4 regions of the Variovorax sp. HW608 genome follow, and region 1 is predicted to be linked to each of the others. Evidence: predicted binding sites of a transcription regulator. Region 1 holds the regulator's gene; each other region holds the start of a gene.
The links. The regulator FNR, encoded in region 1, switches genes on or off when oxygen is low (the NO sensors DNR and NnrR bind a similar motif). The targets are predictions, from matches to a motif close to TTGATNNNNATCAA.
Positions count from the first base shown of each region.

Region 2: a site for FNR is predicted at 2,144-2,157, ahead of VAR608DRAFT_RS11440 (universal stress protein). Genes of this name have one in related genera too.
Region 3: a site for FNR is predicted at 2,333-2,346, ahead of VAR608DRAFT_RS11355 (universal stress protein). Genes of this name have one in related genera too.
Region 4: a site for FNR is predicted at 1,660-1,673, ahead of VAR608DRAFT_RS07875 (DUF2249 domain-containing protein). Genes of this name have one in related genera too.

Region 1 covers NZ_LT607803.1:6,201,802-6,205,998, forward strand. Annotated here, with positions in the region: gene VAR608DRAFT_RS29310 (sulfite exporter TauE/SafE family protein) at 1-92, opposite strand, end outside; gene hemN (oxygen-independent coproporphyrinogen III oxidase) at 96-1,514, opposite strand; gene fnr (fumarate/nitrate reduction transcriptional regulator Fnr) at 1,574-2,353, shown strand; gene VAR608DRAFT_RS29325 (FixH family protein) at 2,419-2,685, opposite strand; gene ccoG (cytochrome c oxidase accessory protein CcoG) at 2,706-4,148, opposite strand; gene ccoP (cytochrome-c oxidase, cbb3-type subunit III) at 4,159-4,197, opposite strand, start outside.
Region 2 covers NZ_LT607803.1:2,440,122-2,444,318, reverse strand. Annotated here, with positions in the region: gene VAR608DRAFT_RS11455 (hypothetical protein) at 392-619, shown strand; gene VAR608DRAFT_RS11450 (hypothetical protein) at 684-974, shown strand; gene VAR608DRAFT_RS11445 (hypothetical protein) at 990-1,142, opposite strand; gene VAR608DRAFT_RS11440 (universal stress protein) at 1,200-2,021, opposite strand; gene VAR608DRAFT_RS11435 (trypsin-like peptidase domain-containing protein) at 2,195-3,700, shown strand; gene VAR608DRAFT_RS11430 (Hsp20/alpha crystallin family protein) at 4,136-4,197, shown strand, end outside.
Region 3 covers NZ_LT607803.1:2,423,573-2,427,769, reverse strand. Annotated here, with positions in the region: gene VAR608DRAFT_RS11365 (phenylacetate--CoA ligase family protein) at 1-1,296, opposite strand, end outside; gene VAR608DRAFT_RS11360 (BON domain-containing protein) at 1,321-1,971, opposite strand; gene VAR608DRAFT_RS11355 (universal stress protein) at 2,406-2,657, shown strand; gene VAR608DRAFT_RS11350 (ABC transporter ATP-binding protein) at 2,694-3,362, opposite strand; gene VAR608DRAFT_RS11345 (FtsX-like permease family protein) at 3,376-4,197, opposite strand, start outside.
Region 4 covers NZ_LT607803.1:1,697,597-1,701,793, reverse strand. Annotated here, with positions in the region: gene VAR608DRAFT_RS07885 (hemerythrin domain-containing protein) at 1-279, shown strand, start outside; gene VAR608DRAFT_RS07880 (acyl-CoA dehydrogenase family protein) at 300-1,592, shown strand; gene VAR608DRAFT_RS07875 (DUF2249 domain-containing protein) at 1,757-2,050, shown strand; gene VAR608DRAFT_RS07870 (nitric-oxide reductase large subunit) at 2,106-4,197, shown strand, end outside.

The sequences.
Region 1 (4,197 bases):
ACGCCAGCGCAGGCCGCGCCGCACATCGCGACGCAGTGCGGCCCGCCGGCCAGCCCCATGAGGAGCCCCGCTCCGAGCAATCCGGTCTGCATCCTTCAGACGATCCGCGAGAAGCGCGACCGGTTGCGATCGGCCTGCAGGTAGCGATCGAACGCCATCGCGATGGCGCGCACGAAGAACCAGCCGGTGGGCGTGACTTCGAGGTCGCGCTCGCTCACGCGCACCAGTCCCTGCGCGGCCAGCGGTCCGAGCGCGGCGAGCTCGTGCGCGAAATGGTCCTTGAAATCGATCAGGTGCGCGAGGCTGATGGTCTCGAAGTCCACTTGGCCCTGGCACATGATGGCCATGATCACCGCCCGGCGAAGCACATCGTCCCGTGTGAGCGCCAGACCGCGCACCACCGGAATGCGGCCCTGGTCGACCAGGTCGTAGTACTCCTCGAGCGTCTTGGCGTTCTGGCTGTAGGTCGCGCCGACGCGCCCGATGGCCGAAACGCCCAGCGCCACCAGGTCGCAGTCCGGCTGTGTGCTGTAGCCCTGGAAATTGCGATGCAGGCGGCCCTGCCGCTTGGCGATCGCGAGCGGGTCGTCCGGCAGCGCGAAATGGTCCATGCCGATGTAGACGTAGCCGGCGGCGGTGAAGGCGGCGATCGCCCGCGACAGCATCTCGACCTTGGTCTTCGCGTCCGGCAGATCCTCTGCCGCGATGCGCCGCTGCGGCTTGAAGCGCTCCGGCAGATGCGCATAGGCATAGAGCGCGATCCGGTCCGGCCGCAGGTCGCACACCTGCGCGAGCGTGCGGTCGAAAGAGGCCCGGCTCTGCTTGGGCAGCCCGTAGATGAGATCGATGTTGATCGAGCGGAATCCCAGCGAACGCGCGCTCGCCATCAGGTCGAAGACCTCGGCCGCGGGCTGGATGCGGTGCACCGCCTTCTGCACGTCCGGGTCGAAATCCTGCACGCCGAAGCTCAGCCGGTTGAAGCCGAGCCTGGCCAGCCGCTCGAGCCGGGCGCCGTCCACGGTGCGCGGGTCGATCTCGATGGATTGTTCCCGCTCCGGCGAAAGCGTGAATTCGCGCCCGAGCATCGCGAGCAGCCTGCCGAGGCCCTCGTCGTCGAGGAAGGTCGGCGTGCCGCCCCCCAGATGCACCTGGCTGACCACCGCCCCCCGACCCAGCGCAGCGACCTGCAGCGCCAGCTCGCGCTCCAGGTAGTCGAGGTATTCGACCGCCCAGTGCTTGTGGCGGGTGACGATCTTGTTGCACGCGCAGTAGTAACAGAGCGATTCGCAGAACGGCAGGTGCACGTACAGCGAGAGCGGCCGCCCGTGCATCCCGGTGGCGCTGCGCTGGTGCAGCGCCTGGATGTAGTCGTCGGCCGTGAAAGCATCCACGAATCGATCGGCCGTCGGGTAGGAGGTATAACGTGGACCGGAGACGTCGAAACGCCGCAGTACGGCAGGCGACGGCAGCTCCAGGGAAGGTGAAGCGGTCGCGAATGCAGGGAAAGAGTTCATCGCAGGCGATCAAAGGCGGTCTGCGGCCACTATGCCGCCAGGACGCTCCTCGATCATTGATGCGGATCAACACCCGCGGCCACGCCCGGCTTCAGAATCAACAACATACTCGACGTACATCAATGAAAATCGAAAACATCAAGGTTGCCTGCTCGAGCTGCAACCTGCGGGAGCTCTGCATGCCGGTAGGGCTGGATCCCTCCGAGCTCCAACGCATCGACGACATCGTGGCCAAACGGCGCAAGGTCCGCCGCCGCGAGATGCTCTTTCGCAACGGCGATCGCTTCACCTCGCTCTACGCGATCCGCACCGGCGTCTTCAAGACCCGGGTGGCGAGCCAGGACGGCCGCGACCAGGTAACGGGCTTCCAGATGGCCGGCGAGATCATCGGCCTCGACGGCATCGTCAACGACCAGCACACCTGCGACGCGGTGGCGCTGGAGGATTCCGAAGTCTGCGTGATGCCCTTCGACCGCATCGAGGAGCTTTCGCGCGAGGTGACCGCGCTGCAACGGCACGTGCACCAGATCATGAGCCGCGAGATCGTGCGCGAGCACGGCGTGATGATGCTGCTGGGCAGCATGCGCGCCGAAGAGCGCCTCGCGGCCTTCCTCCTCAATCTCGCGCAGCGCCTGCATGCGCGCGGCTTCTCGCGCTCCGAACTCGTGCTGCGCATGACGCGCGAGGAGATCGGCAGCTACCTCGGGCTCAAGCTCGAAACCGTGAGCCGCACCCTCTCCAAGTTCATGGAAGAGGGGCTCATCGAGGTCCAGCAGCGCAACCTGCGCATCGTCGATGCCGAGGGCCTGCGCCGGCTCATCACGCCGGCCGCCTGCTGATCGGCGCCGCCCACCAATCCAAGACACCTGCGGAACCGGCCCTGCCGGGCCGCTGGGTGCACCCTTCACCGCACATCGTCCGCCGGCGTCGCGGCATGGTTGCGGCCGCTCAAGGCCGGCATCAGCTTCTTGTCGGCCAGGGTCTTGTTGATTTCGATGCCCTGCCGATAGTAGTCCTCGGCGACGACCGGGTCCGGCGAGCGCATGGCCAGCCACAGCGTGACGAAGCTCGCGACCACCACCACCGCCGGACCGGCCAGGACCATCCACAGCAGCGGGTAGCGCCACCAGGGTTGGCTGGTGACTGCATCGTTCTTGTTCGTTGCGTTCATCGTCATCTCCTTGAATCGCATCAACGGGGCACCATGAAGGTCGCCTTCTCCGAAACCTGCGCCCCGCCCTCGGCGGCGCGGACGTCGAAATACACCGGGTGCGAACCCGGCTCCGCGCCGCCATACGGCAGTTGGAGGCGCACCGCGACCCAGCGCGACTGCGCAGGCCCCACTTCCACAGGCTGTTCGGGCGACGCGCGCAGTCCGTCGAGACCGCGAGCCTCGATGCGGTAGTGCTGCGTCTTTTCGGTCGCGTTCATGATCTGCAGGCGGTACACGTTCTCGATCCGGCCGCCTTCGGCGATGCGCGCCAGCGTGCCGCGATCGCGCACCACGTCCACCTTGAGCGGCGTGCGGATCACCAGGCTGGCCAGCAGGCCGATGCACAGCGCGACCAGGACGCCGCTGTAGATCAGCACCCGCGGCCGCAGCACGCGGCGCAACATCTGCCGCGATGACCAGTGCCCCGCCATGCTGTTCTGCGTGGCGTAGCGGATCAGGCCGCGCGGCGAGGCGAGCTTGTCCATCACCGTGTTGCAGGCGTCCACGCACAGGCCGCAGCCGATGCACTCGTACTGCAGGCCCTGCCGGATGTCGATGCCGGTCGGACACACCTGCACGCACAGCGAGCAGTCGATGCAGTCGCCCTGCCCCAGCGCCCGCGCATCCGCGCCCTTGGCCCGCACGCCGCGAGGCTCGCCGCGCTCGGTGTCGTAGCTCACGATCAGCGTGTCGCGGTCGAACATCGCGCTCTGGAAGCGCGCGTACGGGCACATGTACTTGCAGACCTGCTCGCGCATGAAGCCCGCATTGCCATAGGTCGCGAAGGCGTAGAACAGCACCCAGAAGACTTCCCAGCCGCTCATGCGCGTCTGCAGGAAGTCCAGGCCGAGATCGCGTATCGGCGTGAAGTAGCCGACGAAAGTGAAGCCGGTCCACACCGCGATGCCGAGCCACACCACGTGCTTGAACCACTTCTTGACCAGCTTCTCGATCGAGAGCTCGCCGTCGTCCAGCCGCATGCGCGCGGCGCGGTTGCCTTCGATCTTCTGCTCGATCCACAGGAAGATCTCCGCATAGACCGTCTGCGGACAGGTATAGCCGCACCACAGGCGCCCCGCCACCGCGGTGAAGAGGAAGAGCGAGAGCGCCGAGATGACCAAGAGCCCCGTCAGGTAGATCAGGTCCTGCGGATAGAGCACCAGCCCGAAGATGTAGAAGCGCCGCGTGGCCAGGTCGAAGAGCACCGCCTGCCGCTGCCCCCACTCGAGCCACGGCATGCCGTAGAACACCAGTTGGGTGACGAACACCATGACCCAGCGCCAGCGCGCGAAGACGCCGTCGATGGAGCGTGGGTAGACCTTCTTGTGCGCCTCGTACAGGCCCACGCTCTTCTCGGCCGCCGCGATCGGGATCACGCGGCGCGGCGCGCTGCTTGGTGGCGGCGAAGCGGAATCCCGCACGGGTGAACCCTCAAGGTGAGCCGGCCGCCGGCGCCTTGCCGTTCGACAG
Region 2 (4,197 bases), 3.8 Mb from region 1:
TGGATCAAATGCTGGATCGAAGGCTGGTGTGACGGCGACACCCGGGTCGCCTTCGAGGCTCCCCGGCTGCATTGACGCAGATCAACAGGTGCCCCTACCAACGCGCCTAGGATGGCTTCATGGCGCATTGAAAGCTATCCGTGCGAAGAGGGTCCTTATGCATAAATCTGAATCGCCTCAGCCGCGTCCTCAAGATGCCTTTCTGCTTTCCGCACTTGGGTGGCAACGCTTGTTTCAGGATTCGGCGGAAAAGCTCCAGCAGGCACAGCTTCATGCCATGGGCGAGTTGACGCAAACCTTCGTCGCCCTCTGCCAGGACGCTTGGGACCGATGGGCCGCGCGATTCGGTGGTGGAGTCCCCCTCGACATTTGACCTTAGGAGCACGCCATCATGCGACTCACGATCTATTCGGGATCCGCGACACCGCTCGAACTCCCGGTTGGCACGTCTCACCATCCGTATCTTGGCCGGCTGCCGGAAGTCGGACAGACGATCGTGATTCCGGAAGACGCCAATGTGGACGATGCCTTCAAGGGCAAGGCCAAGGTCAGGAAGATCATCTGGCGCTACAGCCCCGAGGGAGGCGCCCTTTGGCCCGAAATCATCTGCAAACGCTAAATTGGAAGCCTTCCCAACTGCACGCACGAGGCCCTTTGATCATTTCGTTTTGGGGTACGCAAACATGGAATCCGATGCGATCTATTGCTTCGATCGAGCAAGCGTGTTGTTCCCGATCTATCCTGAGGGGCGCAGTGGCCGTCGAGTGATCGCCGAGATCTCGGAAGACACCTTGCGCGATCTGTTCGGCGCCACTGGCGGCGGCGACAGCCTCGTTCAGGCCTGCAGAGACCACTTCGATGTGATTGAACAGGTGGCACTGCATCACCATCGTCGTGAGCCGACCCAGCCAGTGGTGCTCGGAACCGATCATTTCACGCTGCCGGCCGCGGTCTCGGACGTGTCTGCAACCTGACGTCAGCCGCCAACTTCAACTGCGCAAGTCGACTCCGTGACGTATCGCCCATTCCTTGGCCTTCGCGATGGCGATCCGGATCGCCATCCCTTCTTCATGTCCCAAGAGAAGTAGCGCATTGGCGATCTCGATCGCCTTGGCACGTGCCGCCGGCGACAGCGCTGCCATGGCAGGGGGAAAGCGGTCCGTTGTCCAGGGCATGCGATCCCCTCTGCCAATAATGAATCAATGCGCCATCAGCACCGGCAAGGTCATCGATTGCAGGATCGAACGGGTGGCGCCGCCGACCACCCATTCGCGCGCGCGGCTGTGACCGTAGCAGCCCATCACCAGGAGATCTGCACCCACATCGGCCGCGAGCGACAACAGGCGCTCGCCGATCTCGCCGTCGTCCACCCCGCCCGTTCGTACCGAGGCATCGACGCCCTGCGTCCGCAGATAGGTCTGCAGCCTGCGCAGTGAAGCTTCGGCCGCCTCGCCGTAAGCCACCACCTGCACGGAGCGCGCACGCGAGAGCCAGGGCAGCGCGGCTGTCACGGCGCGAGCGGACTCGCGCGTTTCCTTCCAGGCGATGAGGACGGTCTGCCCGACCGCCGCCACGGTTCCCGCGTAGGGCACGATCAACGCGGGCTTGCCGCATTCGACGAGCACGCTGGACACGAACTCCGGCGGCAGGTCCGCCGCGTCGGGATCCTCTTCATTGCGCTGGCCGAGGACCAGCAGGTCGGCATACAGCGCCCGCCGGGCAAACGCCCAGGGCTCGTCGCCGATGGGTTCTTCCCAATGCAGGCGTGGCGAGCCGGCAGCGGCATCCACGAAGAGGGCGAGTGCCTTGTCCCGGCGTTCCTTGTCGAGCTCCTTCATGATGGAGATCGCATCCGGCGCCGCGCTCAATGCGTACGGATAGCGCATCAGGGCCGTCAGGGTGCAGGGCAAGCCCGTGACCTCCGCTTCGAAGGCATCGGCCAAGGATCGCGCAAGCTGGATCCGCACCGTGGCGCGCGGCGAACTGTCGAGATGGAGCAGGATGGACTTCGGGGTCTGCACGGCCGTTCCTTTCAACGCTTTGGTCGCCGGCAGTCTGCGCCCTGGTTCGGCGCGGCGCCTTGCGCCGCGTCAACTCAGCACTCGGGCCGCGATTCCTCGTGCACCTCGTGCACTTGCGCGACTTGATTCAGCGCAATGCCGCCGGCGTGCTTCCCCATGACGATGGAAAGATCATGAAAGTCTCTTCCGTCGGCATGCGCGCCTCGGGGCTCCGCCTGCGCCTCGCGCTGTTCGCTTCGACCTGCCTGCTTTGTGCCTGCGCATCCAGGGGCCCGGGTCCAGCCGCCCAGTTCGCCGGCTCGCCCGCCGCGGCGGAATACGCCGTGCCGACCGCGCCCGCGTTCTCTTCGCTCGTGGCGAGCCGCCGTACGAGCGTGGTCGACATCACCACGCTGCGTATCGGGCGCGAAGTCCCCGATGAGCGCATGGACGACGGCGACCTGGAATTCGAACCCGAGATGGACTTTGCCGATCGGCTCGCAAGGCCGCTGCCGGCCAGAGCCCGCATCAGCCAGATCCGCGACCTGGCCTCCGGCATGGCCCTGAGTAGCGACGGACTGATCCTCACCGCCGCCCATGTGGTGGCCAATGTCGACGAGGTCCGGGTGCGCCTCGATGACGGCGGGATCTACCTGGCCCGCGTGGTCGGGATCGACCGTCCCACGGACGTCGGCTTGCTGAAGATCGAAGCCAAGGGCCTCACGCCGCCTCCCATCGGCGACTCCTCCACGCTCTCTCCCGGCGACTGGGTTGCCGCCATCGGCGCCCCCTTCGGCTTTCACGGCAGCGTCACGGCGGGCGTGGTCAGCGCCGTCGATCGATTCATCGGCGCAGCCGGCGTGCCGTACATCCAGACCGATGTGGCCATCAATCCGGGCAGCTCGGGCAGCCCGCTGTTCAACAGCCGCGGCGAGGTCGTTGCCATCAACTCGCTGATCTACAGCGGCAGCGGCGGCTACATGGGGCTTTCCTTCTCGGTGCCGATCAACGTCGCCATGAAGGTCGCCATGGAACTCAAGTCGAGCGGGCATGTGCGCCGGGCGCGCATCGGCGCCGAGTTCCAGCAGGTCACCCCGGCGCTGGCGCAGGCTTTCGGCCTGTCCGACGCCAGAGGCGCCCTCGTGGTGCGCGTGGATGCGCGCGGTCCCGCACAGGCGGCCGGCCTGAAACGCGGTGATGTCGTGACCGCATTCGACGGCGTGTCGGTCGCCCGCTTCACCGACCTTCTGCAGCGGATCGCCGCCGAGCCGCCCCGCAGTCGCCATCTTCTGGAGGTCTGGCGTCAAGGCGGACCGGTTCCGATCCCGGTCGTTCTCTCGGAAAGCGTGACGCACGAAAGTACCTTGCGACCGGAGAGCCTGGACGAGTGGGCCGATGGCCTGGGCCTGACGCTGGGCGAGTTGCCGGCCACGCAGCGCGCCCAGTTCGGCATCGACGGCGGCCTGATGGTCCGGGAAGCCACGGGCGCCGCGCGCAGCGAAGGCCTGCGCCCCGGCGACCTCATCGTGGCCTTGAACGAAACACGGCTGGACCGCGTCGAGGACTACCGGCGCGCCGTGGCGAAGGTGCTCCCCGGCCGCAATGTCGCGCTGCTCGTCATGCGCGACCGGCGGCTGGTCTATGTCGCGGTGCGTCGCCCGTCCCTGTCGGAAGCTTCGGGCCAGATCGGAACTGAATGATTCCCGGCACGCGCCGGCTATGACTCTCGCACGTACGAGCCCGGCGCGGGAACGATCCGTCCGTCGATCGTGACGCTGCGGACGGCCCTCGCCGCGGTTTCTCCGCTCGAGTGCCCGCGCAGCCAATGCGTCCACGCCGGCCACCATGCGCCCTGGGTACTCGCCGAATTCCGAGCGCCAGAACAGCAGAGGCACCTGCACCTTCGGGTCGCGATCGACCACGAGCGGGTACTGCGCGCCGGGCAAGTCCGCTTGCGCATCTGAGGGCCGCCTCGGCGAGCCTCCGATAGCGCCGTACTTCGTCAACGGGCACGCCGAGCGCGCGATCCGATTGAGCCAGATCAAGCCGCTTGCTCTTGCAGCGGCCTACATTGAATTTCGCGTGGTGCAATGGCCCACGCGTGATCAGTCAGCTTTTTGACCCGAGGAGCTACCATGAGCAATCTGCGACTGCTGGACCCGGTGTTCGGCAACGACTTCGAAACGGCGCTGCGCCG
Region 3 (4,197 bases), 3.8 Mb from region 1:
CAGGAACTCGCCCAGCACGCGCTGCGCCCTCCGGAGCGCGAGTTCCGCATCGGCACTGCGCGATCCGGTGCAAAGCAGGAGATCGCACGGCCCCTTCTGAACGAGCTGGAAATCGAACAGCCCGGCCCCCTCCTCGATCGCGGTGCTCAATGCGAGCGGGAGCACCTTGACGGAACCGGCGCGCTCGCTGCCCAGGCAGAGCGTGTCCTCGCAACGACCCTGTACCTCGATCACGGGCAGATGGCAGCCGCACGCGCATGGGTCCGCATGCACGACGATGCGATCGCCCAGGTCGTATCGGATGATCGGCTGGACGTGGTTGGAAAGATTCGTCAGCAGCACCGTCGCGCCGGCTTCGCCGGCCGGCACCGCGCGGCCCCGGTCATCCACCGATTCCAGGATGGCCCAATCGGAGTTCAGGTGCATGGCGCCCCGTTCGCACTCGAAGGCGAGCGACAGAAACTCCGAGGCCCCATAGCTGTTGATCAGCCGGCAGTCGAAGGCGCGGCGAATGAAGTCGCGCTTGGCGGGCGACAGATCCTCGCCACCGGTCCACACCTCGCGCAGGGCCGTACGCATCCGCCCGGCCAGCCGCTCTTCAGCCAACAGCACCGCCGCGCTCGGATAGGTGGCGATGACCGTCGGCGCCAGGGCATCGATGTCCCGGACGATGGCCTCCGTCGGCTGCATGAACGAGATGCAGCGCAAGCGCTGCCAAAGCACGGGATTGAGCCGCCGCAGCCGCTCGATCGAGACCGTGCTCGCGAAATGGCCGTTCGTCGCGCCGACGAACGCGATCTGCCCGCCCCACGCCCAGGGGCCGAAGAGCTGCCGCATGGCCCGGGACATCGGCCCACGTACCGCGTCGAGTGCGTCGCACACCGCGAGTGCGAGATCGTCCTGGACGAAGACACCCGGCTCGCCGCTGCTGCCGGAGCTCTCCCACGCCAGGTAGCGGCCCAGGAAGGGTTCGGCAATGCGGCTGGCATCCGAGACGAAGCGGCAGAGGCCGTCGAGCCGGATCGCGGGATCCGTGACCCACTGGTCGAAATGGCTCATCAGCTCGCACTTCCTCGCCACCGGCAGGTCTTCGAGGCGGACCCTGTCGACATCGTGGTTGCGCAGCACACGCCCGTAGAACGGCGAGCGCTCCCTGGCCCAGGCCAGCAGGCGGCGCAGGCGCTGCCGGCGCCGTTCCTCCAGGGCGTCGCGACTGGCGTGGGACGCCATCGCAACGTCCATCGCGATCGTCCCCCAGAGCCAGGGATCGATCGGCGGCGGCATGACGGGCGGCATGGCCTCGAGCTCGGCCGCAGGACCTCAGTTCGCGACCTTCAGTTCGTTGACGACACTCGTGACGCCCACGGCGGACCATGCGGCAGCCTGCGCGGCCGTACGCTCCGCCCACGAGTGGACGGTGCCACGCAGTGTCGCCTCGGATCCATCGATGACCACGTCGATGTCCTCTGCCTCCTTCTCGGCCTGGCGAACCAATGCCTCGCGAATCTTGGTCGCCACATTGGAATGAGCGGCACGCTGCCTCAGAACGATGCTGTTGCTGACACCCACCACCCCCTTGAGCGAGCGCACGGCGCGCGCCGCCGCATTGCGCTGGTACTCCCACTCCACGTCGCCCTTGAGCGTGACCCATCCCTGCTCGACCTTCAGGCTGATGCCGGCAGGGACCTGCGCGCTCCACGTCAGCGCATCTTCCGCAGCGGCCGCGATCTCGGAATCGCTTCGCTGGTGACTCGGCGCAAGCTTGACATCCAGCTCGAGCGCAAGCGCCCTGACGCCCTGCACGCGCTGGACCGCGCGCTCCACCAGGAACTTCTCCCCGTAGGTGCCGAGGTGCCCGGTGAGCGTGACCACGCCGTTCTCCACCATGACCCCGACGTGGGCTGCGTTGATCGCCGGATCCCACTCGAGTTCGCTCTCCACGTCCTTCTTGAGTTGGGCATCTGTCTTCATGATCGACCTTTCCACTGGCGTTGCATCTGCCGATTCGATCCCGCGAGGCGCGCAGCGCCTGCACGTGCAAGAGATCGTAGGAGGAGGTGACTCCGCCTCGATTGATTCATCGCAATTCAGACAGCAAGCGGCACCATTCAACTCAGGCAAAGCGTGATGCGCGTCAAGACACGGGCCTTCACGCAGTGAGCGCGGCGCGGGGCCTTGCCGTCCCTGGGTCGATCGAATCGCGAAGGCGGCAGACAGCTCGTCGTGAGAATCTGCTGGTATATGGGGGGTGTCCTTGAACAGAGGCCCTGATATGGCGCGCAGGCCGCGATCGCGGTTGACGCAGCTCAAGCGCGGCACTGGCCGATGCGGCTTGATCCAGATCATCCGGCAGCGAATGTCCGCCCACCTGGCATCCGATACTGCGCGACAACCTCGACGGCTCGGTGCCCGAGCTCGTCACGAACGAGGCCGCGAGCTGGCCGGCCGATCTGATCGTGCTGGGCACCCACGGCCGCCGCGGGGCGAAGCGCTTGTTCCTCGGCAGCAGCGCCGAGCAGATCCTGCGCATCGCGCCCGTCCCCATCCTGCTGGTGCGCGCGATCGAGCAGCCGACCGAGGGCGAAAAGACGGAGGCGGAGGCCGGGCGCAAGCCGCTTCGCGTGACGCTGCCCAGCGGCGCGCTGGCGATCGAATGAGCCGCGGGCGCGCGTCAGGCGCCCTGATCGCGCTCATCACGCGGGGTTGACCAGGCGGCCGTCAACGACCCGCACGATGCGGTCGCAGCGCTCGGCCAGCACCGCGTTGTGGGTGACGAACAGGACCGCCATGCCCTCCTCCCGATTGGCTTCGTGCAAGAGCGAGAACACCGCGTCGGCCGACTGGCTGTCCAGGTTGCCGGTCGGTTCATCGGCCAGTAGCAGGCGCGGATTCATCGCGAGCGCGCGCGCCACCGCCACCCGCTGCTGCTGCCCTCCGCTGAGATTGGTGGCCAGGTTGTCACGCCACTTCGACAGGCCGACGCTGTCGAGCAATCCCGCCGCCCGCCGGGCCATGCTCCGCTCGCTGAAGCCGGAACTGCCGATCATCGGCATCATCACGTTTTCCAGGGCCGTGAAGCCCGAGAGCAGGTTGTGATACTGGAAGACGAAGCCGATGCCGTGCCCACGCAGCCGGGTGATCGCTTGGTCGTCCAGGCCCACGGTTTCCTCTCCGCAGATGCGCAGCGAGCCGGCGGTCGGACGGTCCAGCAGGCCGATGATGTTCAGCAGCGTGCTCTTGCCCGACCCCGAGGGGCCCATCACGGCACAGAACTCGCCCGGCACCAGGTCCAGGTCGATGCCGTGCAGCACCTCGGTCTCGATCGGCAGGCCGACGTGAAAGGCCTTGCGCACGCCGCGCATGCGAACCACCGGTTCAGCCACGGATCGCCACCACGGGATCGAGACGCGCCGCTCGCAGCGCGGGCGCAAAGGCTGCCGCCAGGCCGGTGAGGGTCGCCAGCAGCATCGAGAGGAGGAACAGGCCGGGCTCGATCTCCACCGGGAAGAAGGGCGTGCCATCGGGATTGCGCGCATAGCGCTGCCACAGCCACAGCGCCACCAGCGCCATGCCCGAGCCGCCGAGGGAGCCCATGAGCCCGAGCAGGCCGCCCTGCAGCAGGAACACCCGCAGCACCTGGCCGCGCGAGATGCCCATCGCCCGCAGGATGCCGATCTCGCGCGACTTCTGCACCACCGACACCACCAGCACGCTCGCGATGCCGAAGGCCACCGACAGTCCCACGAAGAAGCGGATCGTGGTGTTCGAGGTCTTCTGCGCCTGGACGGCAGTGAAGAACTGCGCATTGGTCGCGATCCAGCTGTCGGCCTCCACCCCGGTGGCGCCCGTGATGTGGCGCGCGATGTCCTCGGCCGCGTACACGTCCCGAACGGTCACGTCGATGCTCGAGACGCCGCCGACGAGGCCCAGCAGGCTCTGCGCGGTGCGCAGCGCCACGTAGGTGGTGCGCTGGTTGGCCCCCTTGTTGCCGAGGTCGAACAGCCCCGTCACCGTGAGCGTGTTGTCACGCCCGGCGGCGGTGGAGACGCGCAGCTTGTCGCCCACGGTGACGCCGAGGTCGCTGGCGAGGTCGATGCCGATCAGGATGTCGGTGTTCGTCAGGCGCGGCGCACCGTGCACGATCTTCTCGGGAACGGTCACGATGCGGAAATACACCTGCGGGTCGACGCCGATCAG
Region 4 (4,197 bases), 3.2 Mb from region 1:
GCCATGCTCGCGCTGGTCGCGCGCCTCAAGCACGACCATCTCCGGATGGATGCGGGCTGGCGCATGGTGCGCGCCATCCTCGAGGGCCTCGAGCGCGCAGAGATCCAGGCGATCCCGGCGGCCGGGGAAGCGGAGATCGACGCCTTCGCGCGCCTCTATGGCGATCACATCGAGGCCGAGGAGCAGCTCGCCTATCCGGCTGCCGCCGCGCTGCTCGACGATCGCGCGCTGGGCGCGATGGGCGCGGAGATGGCACGACGCCGCGGCGCGGGCGCCTGACGGCACCGATCCCCCCATACATGGATTTCGACCTCTCAGCGCGCGCGAACGAATGGCGTCTGCGTCTGGACGCCTTCATGACGCGTTATGTGGTGCCGCACAACGCCGCGTGGCATCGTTCGGTCCAGGAAGGCATCTTCCCGCCGCCCTTCCTCGAGGATCTGAAGGCGCTGGCGCGCGAAGAAGGCCTCTGGAACCTGTTCCTGCCCGGCCTGCGCGATGACGAGCCCGGGACCCGGCTCTCGCATCTCGACTACGCGCCGCTGGCGGAGATCATGGGGCGGCTGCCATGGGCCTCCGAGGTCTTCAACTGCAGCGCGCCCGACACCGGCAACATGGAGCTGCTGCATCGCTTCGCCACGCCGGAACAGAGGCGCGCCTGGCTTGAGCCGCTGCTCGATGGCAGCATCCGCTCCGCCTTCGCCATGTCCGAGCCCGATGTGGCCTCCTCCGATCCGACCAATCTCGAGACCACCCTGCGACGCGACGGCGACTGGCTCGTGCTGCATGGCCGCAAGTGGTTCATCACCGGCGCGGCGCACCCGCATTGCAGGCTGCTCATCGTCATGTGCCGCAATCACGAGGGGCCGCAGGGCGATCCGCCGGACGCGCACCGCGCCCACAGCATCGTGCTGGTGCCGATGGACACGCCCGGCGTTCGCGTGGTGCGCAACATTCCGGTCGTGCATCACCTGGCCCCCGAAGGGCACTGCGAGATCGTGCTCGGCGACGTGCGGGTGCCGGCATCCCACCTGCTGGGCCAGTGGGGCGAGGGCTTCGCGATGGCGCAGGCACGACTCGGGCCGGGGCGCATCCATCATTGCATGCGCACGATCGGCCAGTGCGAGCTGGCGCTCGCCATGGCGAGCGAGCGAGCGCTCGAGCGCCGGGCGTTCGGCAAGTACCTTCGGGACCACGCCAACATCCAGGACTGGCTGGCCGAATCGCGCATCGAGATCGAGCAGGCACGGCTGCTGGTCCTGCAGGCGGCCTGGTCGCTCGATCAAGGCACTTGCGATCCCGGCGCGCTGCGCGCGCGGATCGCGGCCATCAAGGTGGTCGCCGCGCGGCTGCAGAGCCGGGTCGTGGAACGATCGATGCAGCTGTTCGGCGCCATGGGTCTGTCGCCCGACACGCCGCTCGCGTTCTTCTGGACCTGGGGCCGGGCGCTCCACCTGATGGACGGGCCGGACGAGGTGCACCTGCGCACGATCGGCCGGCACGAACTCGCACAGGCCCGGGCCCGCATGGGGGCCAGCGCGGCCTACTTCACCACGCCCGAACAGCTCGAAGCGACGCCGCGCGTGCGGTAGAGGCATCAACGCCGGCGCGCCGTGCCCAGGGGCGCGCTCGTGCGCGATACCGATTTCCACGGATAGCTTGATGCGGATCAACATTTCGCGGGGGACCGTTTCCTAGCATAGATGCATTCGAAATACACCTTCTGTTCCGTTCGCATCCACACAAGGAAACCTCCGTGAAATCAGCAGCCTTCTCCTCCACCGTCGACGTCCGGGTTCTGGAACCACGCTTTCGTCATTCGCACATCTTCTCGACCTTCGCCGCCCTCGACGACGGCCACGCGATCGAACTCGTGAACGACCACGATCCCAGGCCGCTCTATGCCCAGTTCCAGGCGCACTGGCCCGACCGCTTCGCCTGGAACTACCTCGAGCAAGGCCCCGCGGTGTGGCGCGTTGCCATCACCAAGGTCCCGTCCCTCAACGCGCCTGCGAGCGGCGGTTGCTGCGGCGGCTGCGGCGGCGCCTGAGTCCCGGGCACACCCCTCCTCTTCCTCCTCTTCCTCGATGACCCGAAAGAATGTCATGAGAAACAACAACCGGCTCTGGCGCTGGCTCGCCTTCATCTTCGTACTGTCGTTCGGTGCGCTGGGCTACCTGGGCGTCCAGATCTACCTGAGCGCGCCCCCGATTCCTTCATCCGTCACCGCCTCCAACGGCGATGTGATCTTCACGGGCGAGCAGATCCAGCGCGGCCAGCAGGTCTGGCTGTCGACCGGCGGACAGCAGCTCGGCTCCCTGTGGGGCCATGGCAGCTACGTCGCGCCCGACTGGTCTGCCGACTGGCTGCACCGCGAGGCCGTGGCGCTCCAGCATGGTCACGCGCAGGCCTACCGCAAGGCGCCCTCCGCGCTGACTGCATCGGAACGCGGTGCGCTCGACGCCACGGTGGTCGACGAAATGCGGCGCAACACCTACGACAGCACGAGCGGCGTGATCACCGTTTCCGCCCAACGCGCGCAAGCGATCCGCGAGGTCGCGGCGCACTATGACGCGCTGTTCGGCGACGATGCATCGGCCGCGACGCTGCGCGGCCAATACGCCATGACGCCCGGCATGGTGCCCGATCGCGCCGACCGCCAGGACCTGAACGCCTTCTTCTTCTGGACCGCCTGGGCCGCGGCCACCGACCGGCCCGGCGAGACGGGGTTGAGCTACACCAGCAACTGGCCGCATGAGCCGCTGGTCGGCAATACCATGAGCAGCTCCGCGGCGATCTGGTCGATGGTCAGCATCGTCCTGCTCCTGGCGGCCATCGCCGCCATGCTGTGGCTGCACGGCAGCCGCAAGGACGAGCCCGCGGCAGAGCCGCCCAAGGCGGATCCGCTGCTCGGCGCCGCTGCGACGCCCTCCATGAAGGCCACGCGGAAGTACTTCTTCGCGGTGATCGGGCTCATGCTGCTGCAGATCGCCATGGGCGCCATCACCGCCCACTACGCGGTCGAGGGGCAGTCGTTCTTCGGGCTGCCGCTGGCCGAGATGCTGCCGTACGTGGTCAGCCGCACGGTGCACACGCAGATCGGCATCTTCTGGATCGCCACCGCCTGGCTGGCGACCGGCCTCTACGTCGCGCCGCTCTTGTCCGGTCGCGAACCCAGGCTGCAGAAGCTCGGCGTGGACGTGCTCTTCTGGGCCCTGATCGCCATCGTCGTCGGCTCGACGCTGACCGGCTGGCTCGGCACCCTGCAGCACCGCGGCGTCGACTTCTCGTTCTGGCTCGGCAACCAGGGCCTCGAGTACACGAGCATGGGCCGCGTCTGGCAGCTGCTGCTGTTCGTCGGCCTGTTGTTCTGGGTCTTCCTGCTGGGCCGCGCGCTGTGGCCCGCACTGGTCAAGCCGTCGTCATCGCGCGGCCTGATCGCGATGGTGTTCCTGTCGGCGACCTGCATCGGCGGCTTCTATTCCGCCTCGCTGGCCTGGGGACAGCACACCCACTATTCGATGGTCGAGTACTGGCGCTGGTGGCTGGTGCACCTGTGGGTGGAGGGATTCTTCGAGGTGTTCGCCACCGCCGTGGTCGCGCTGATCTTCACCCGCCTGGGCCTGGTGCGCACCGAAAGCGCCAACCGCGCGATCATCGCCGAGACCATCGTGTTCCTTTTCGGCGGCATCCTCGGAACGCTGCACCATCTCTACTTCACCGGCACGCCGACCTCGGTGATCGCGGTGGGCGCCGTGTTCTCCGCGCTCGAAGTCGTCCCGCTGACCCTGATCGGCCTGGAGGCGCTCCAGACCTGGCGCCGGTCGAAGGCCATTCCCTGGCTCGCCGCCTACAAGTGGGTGATCATGTGCTTCGTGGCCGTCGGCTTCTGGAACACCGTGGGCGCCGGCGTGCTGGGCTTCGCCATCAACCCGCCCGCTTCGCTCTACTACGTCCAGGGCCTGAACATGACGCCCGCCCATGGCCATGCCGCGCTCTTCGGCGTCTACGGCATGCTGGGCATCGGGCTGATGCTGTTCTGCCTGCGCGGCCTGTACGAGCGCCAGCTGCACGCCGACGGCCTGCTCAAGCCCGCGTTCTGGAGTCTCAACATCGGCCTTGCCATGATGGTTTTCCTGTCGCTGCTGCCCGCCGGCATCTACCAGGCCTGGGCCAGCGTCACGCAGGGCTTGTGGT